Regions from separate parts of the Paenibacillus sp. 01T431 genome, predicted to be linked through region 1. Evidence: predicted binding sites of a transcription regulator. Region 1 holds the regulator's gene; the other holds the start of a gene.
What was found. Region 1 encodes NrdR, which represses ribonucleotide reductase genes. Its sites were predicted from a motif close to AACACNATATATNGTGTT; they were not measured.
Positions count from the first base shown of each region.

Region 2: the regulator NrdR is predicted to act here: its motif matches at 891-908, upstream of AC1DM9_RS11335 (adenosylcobalamin-dependent ribonucleoside-diphosphate reductase).

Region 1 is NZ_JBFTPT010000009.1:199,670-202,133, forward strand. Features, by position in the region: gene coaE (dephospho-CoA kinase) at 1-259, shown strand, start outside; gene AC1DM9_RS18235 (lytic transglycosylase domain-containing protein) at 256-822, shown strand; gene AC1DM9_RS18240 (alpha/beta-type small acid-soluble spore protein) at 930-1,148, opposite strand; gene nrdR (transcriptional regulator NrdR) at 1,292-1,774, shown strand; tRNA gene AC1DM9_RS18250 (tRNA-Ala) at 1,818-1,893, shown strand; gene AC1DM9_RS18255 (FMN-dependent NADH-azoreductase) at 2,204-2,464, opposite strand, start outside.
Region 2 is NZ_JBFTPT010000005.1:282,997-285,460, reverse strand. Features, by position in the region: gene AC1DM9_RS11335 (adenosylcobalamin-dependent ribonucleoside-diphosphate reductase) at 1-849, opposite strand, end outside; gene AC1DM9_RS11330 (DEAD/DEAH box helicase) at 1,106-2,464, shown strand, end outside.

The DNA.
Region 1 (2,464 bases):
CGTGCCGCTGCTATACGAGACGAAGCAGGAGCATCTGTACGAAGGCATATTGGTCGTATATGTACCCGCTGAGCTTCAGAAAAAGCGCTTAATGGAACGAAACCATTTGCCTGAAGAAGAAGCAAGCCGGCGCATCGCACTGCAAATGGATATTGAGCAAAAGAGACTGAAAGCGGATTGGGTCATCGATAACAGCGGATCGCTGGAGGAGACGAAGCGTCAGCTGGATGAATTTTGGAAAAGTAAGTGTATGCCATGAGGGTATTCCAAAAGAAAAGGGTGCTGCTCGTCCTGCTGCTTGGTTTATTGACGATTTTATTTCTCAAATCAGATTGGCTTGCGGAGTGGATGTATCCGGTTCATTACAAAGAAGACATTCGTGCAAGTGCTTCTAACTATGGCATTGAGTCGCATTTAGTGGCCGCGATTATTCGCAGTGAAAGCAATTTTCAGACAGGCAAGGAATCGAAGAAGGGTGCACTGGGCTTAATGCAAATTATGCCTGATACGGCTGCATGGGTCGTTCAAAAAGCAGGATTTCAAGCCGTAACGGATGATATGCTTATGAATCGTGCAGACGTTAGCATTGAGGTTGGCGCGTGGTATTTAAGATCTCTTAATCAACAATTTGATCAAAATAAGATAGCTGCAATTGCTGCATACAACGCGGGTCCAGGAAATGTTCGCAAGTGGCTTGACTCGGGGACTTGGGATGGAACGATCGAATCGGTTAAAGAAATTCCGTTTGGAGAAACTAGACACTATGTGCAGCGAGTCATTTACTATTATAATAAGTATAAGGACTTATATCCGAGTCTTTAATGGATGATCCTTAACGATAACGAAAATAAATGAAGCCTTGGAGGCTCGTCTCTTCATGGACGAGCCCTGCCAAAGCTTCGGTTATTCATACAACTTTTAATGAATCATTATTTGTATTGACCAGCAAGGGATTGCTCGGCAATTTGCACTAGGCGACGGGTAATGTATCCCCCGATGGAGCCTGCGTCTTTTGTAGCCATGTTGCCGTAGTATCCGTCTTGCGGAATTGCGATGCCTAGCTCTTGAGCAACTTCATATTTCATTTGGTCAAGGGCAGCTGTCGCTTGTGGCACTACCAATTGGTTACTGCTGCGGGATGCGCTCATGTATGTTCACCTCCTTGCGGTTGGTAAAAGTATTATGTGCAAAAATCTGAACTTCATTACAGGAATTACATGGAAATTAAATTTTTTTTTCGAAGAGTCCATTTTTGAGGCTMAAGCGACTAAGAAAGGAGGCAATACGCATCATGAAATGCCCATACTGCGACTATGCCGGAACGAAAGTATTAGATTCCAGACCGGCCAACGAAAACAAATCCATTCGTCGCCGCCGTGAATGCGAAAAGTGCAGCCGCCGCTTCACGACATTCGAAATGATTGAAGAGACGCCTCTGATCGTCATCAAAAAAGATGGCAGCCGTGAAGAGTTCAGCCGTGACAAAATATTGCGGGGTCTTATCCGCGCCTGCGAGAAGCGTCCGGTACCAGTGGAGCGTCTAGAGGTAATCGTATCCGAGGTTGAGAAGGAGCTGCGCACAACGGCACATGCCGAGGTTGATAGCAGCGATATTGGTGGAATCGTTATGAACGAGCTTTATCCTGTAGATGAGGTAGCTTATGTCAGGTTCGCATCTGTTTATCGCCAATTCAAGGACATCGATATGTTCATGAAGGAGCTCAATAATTTGCTGTCCAAACACCCGCTCAATGGTATGATAGATAAAGATTGACAGTTTTGACGACCCTGTGCTAAGATCAATCTTGTCGTCATTTGGGGCCTTAGCTCAGCTGGGAGAGCGCATCGCTGGCAGCGATGAGGTCAGGGGTTCGATCCCCCTAGGCTCCACCATAATAAACCATTCAAACCACTTCTGTTGAAGTGGTTTTTTTATTATTTGGTGGAGCCTAGCAAGGGGCAGATCGCGCGCACGAAGCGTCAGTGTAGGAGCACGGCATCGAAATTACCGCTATGCTTTGCTTCATACGGATAATATCTGTGAAAATATAATCAGAATTTCGATCCCCCAGGGTTCAGTCCGTGCGGACGTAATGAAATGAGTGGGCATCGAAGGAAAGTAGTAAGAAAAGCCAATAAAAAAGCAGTACCACCACTATAAAAGTGTTGATACTGCCATATTCAGTGATAATTGTTTTACTAGTTAGAATTTACTTGCTACTTTAAGAGCTTTTTCAAGACCATTCGCAATGATCTCTTCTGCTTTTTCTGGGAATTGATTGTGGCCTTCTATCACAATTGTCTCTATATCATTTACTCCGAAGAAGCTCATCATACTTGCTACATATTTAACAGCCATTTCAACGTCAGCTTTTGGTCCTTCAGAATATACACCGCCACTAGCGTTTAATAATGCAATTTTCTTATTCCCCATAAGTCCTACTGGACCGTCTGGTGTATATTT
Region 2 (2,464 bases), on a different contig from region 1:
TGGAAATACGAGCTCCCATTCCAAATCTTCCTTTACAGCCCGCATAAAAGCGTTGCTGATACATACCGACAGATTGGCATTTGTCACTTGCCCCATCGTTTGTTTGACCGTTATAAACTCTAATACGTCCGGGTGCCAATCATTGATCATAAGCATCAAGGCACCTCGGCGGCTGCCGCCCTGCTCAATGAGTCCCGTTGCATAGCTGAACAGCCCGCCCCATGATACAGCACCGCTCGATGAACCGTTCACGCCTGCAACTATCGCTCTTCGAGGTCGCAGCGAAGATAAATTCATCCCAACGCCGCCGCCGCGCGCCATAATTTCAGTCATCTCCGTGAGCGTTGTCATGATGCCTCCACGGCTATCCTTTGGTGAGGGGATGACATAACAATTAAATAGCGTTAGCTCTTCACTAGCTCCAGCCCCCGCTGCAATTCTCCCGCCTGGTACCAGCTTCCAATCATCTAATAAATATCTGAATTTGTCCCGCCATTCCTTTTGCTTCTCTGATCCATCTTCAACGGATGCCATCGCATCTGCAAGACGATCCCACATTTCCTCAGGCGTTTTTTCAATCGTAAGCGTAAGTTTCTCTGTTGTAGACTCCACATGCTCGCCGTTTCTAAGCTTTACGGTAACCTTGCTGCCATCACGGGCGATAACTTCTCCGACTTCCTTGACAGGAAATTTCGGATCATCCTTCGTTAGAACAAGCACGATATCGCCGATCGCCGTTTTACTCGTATCTGCATTTTTCCACGCATATCGATCCAAAAAGATTTTTTCACTAAGGCCCTCAAGCCGATTTCCACCAGACATCTCCATCGCAGCTGCTTCCTCCCTCATACTAACGTGCTGAAGGCATAGGTAAGATCAGATATGCTTTTAGCACAATATATTGTGTCATAAAACCATTATACTATACTACATATTGATTTTCATGCTCGTTTGTGGCGAAATTTAGCAAACCTGTCCGCTTACATGCCCACTCTCGTTATATTGCTAGTCCATCCTCTTTTTTAAGCAGCATCTTATTAATATTAGATGAAAAGGCAATACTAATAACAACTTATCCCTTTTACTGCGGAAGGAGCTGTACTAGATGACATTTCAGACGACGCCGCAGGCTGCCTCAGGAGAAGCAGGCACTGGCTTTACTTCTCGCAAGCTTCATCCTTTAGTTGAGCTGCAGCATGACCGCTCTTGGTTTGAAGAACTGCAAAACCGTTTAACAAAAGGTGGCCCATGGGATGATTGGACGTTATATCAGCTCGCTATGGAGGCCGAGCAAGCGAAACGAATTGAAAGCTTCGAAGAATTGTTATGCTTGCGATCTCTTCCAGCCTTCGAGCCAATGGCACATCAAATCAGCACAGCGCGCAAAGTGGTGCATGAGATGGGCGGCCGTGCGATTTTAGCCGATGAGGTTGGCCTTGGCAAAACGATCGAAGCAGGACTCGTGCTCAAAGAATATATTGTGCGCGGTTTAGCTAAGCGTATTCTCATTCTTGTCCCCGCTTCCCTTGTGCTTCAATGGGTGCGTGAGCTTAATCAGAAATTCGGCATCTCTGCCGTAGCCCAGAAAAAGGAGCATACATGGGGATATGATGTAGTTGTCGCTTCTATCGATACCGCAAAACGTGATCCGCATCGCGAGATTGTGCTTGGAACAGATTATGACATCATCATCATCGATGAAGCACATAAGCTGAAAAACAAGAAAACGACGAACTATCAGTTTGCTAATCTTTTACGCAAAAAATATTGCTTGCTCCTTACAGCTACCCCAATCCAAAACGATATGGACGAGCTGTTCAATCTCATTACGCTGCTCAAGCCTGGTCAGCTCGGCGGTCAAAGTGAATTTGCAGCAAACTTTGTTGTCGACAAGCGGCTTCCGAAAAATGAAGATCAGCTGCAGGAAGCACTCTCCGGCGTCATGATTCGGAATCGGCGCGGGGACGGCGGCATTCATTTCACGAAACGTTTTGTCAAAAATATACCGCTTACTCTCTCGGAAGAAGAGAAAGCGCTGTACGACGCGGTGACTGGCTTCGTTAAGGAACGGTATGAAGAAAGCGGCGGCGATTTATCGAGCATGCTTTCACTCGTTACCCTTCAGCGTGAAGTTTGCAGCAGCCGAGATGCGGTTTTTCTAACGCTTGTTAATCTATTTAAGAAGACGTCTGAGGACTCCCCTATGCGTCCAAAAATATGGGAGCTCGTAGAGAAAATTCGTAATATCAAAGCCAATACCAAAGCAGAGAAAGCGATGGAGCTTGTCAAAGAAATGGATGACAAGGTTATCATTTTCACTGAATACAGGGCTACTCAGGAATATTTGCTGCAGTTTTTCCGTGCTCAAAATATGATTGCCGTCCCTTATCGCGGCGGTATGAACCGCGGCAAAAAGGATTGGATGATGGATTTATTCCGCGGGCGCGCGCAAATCCTCATCGCA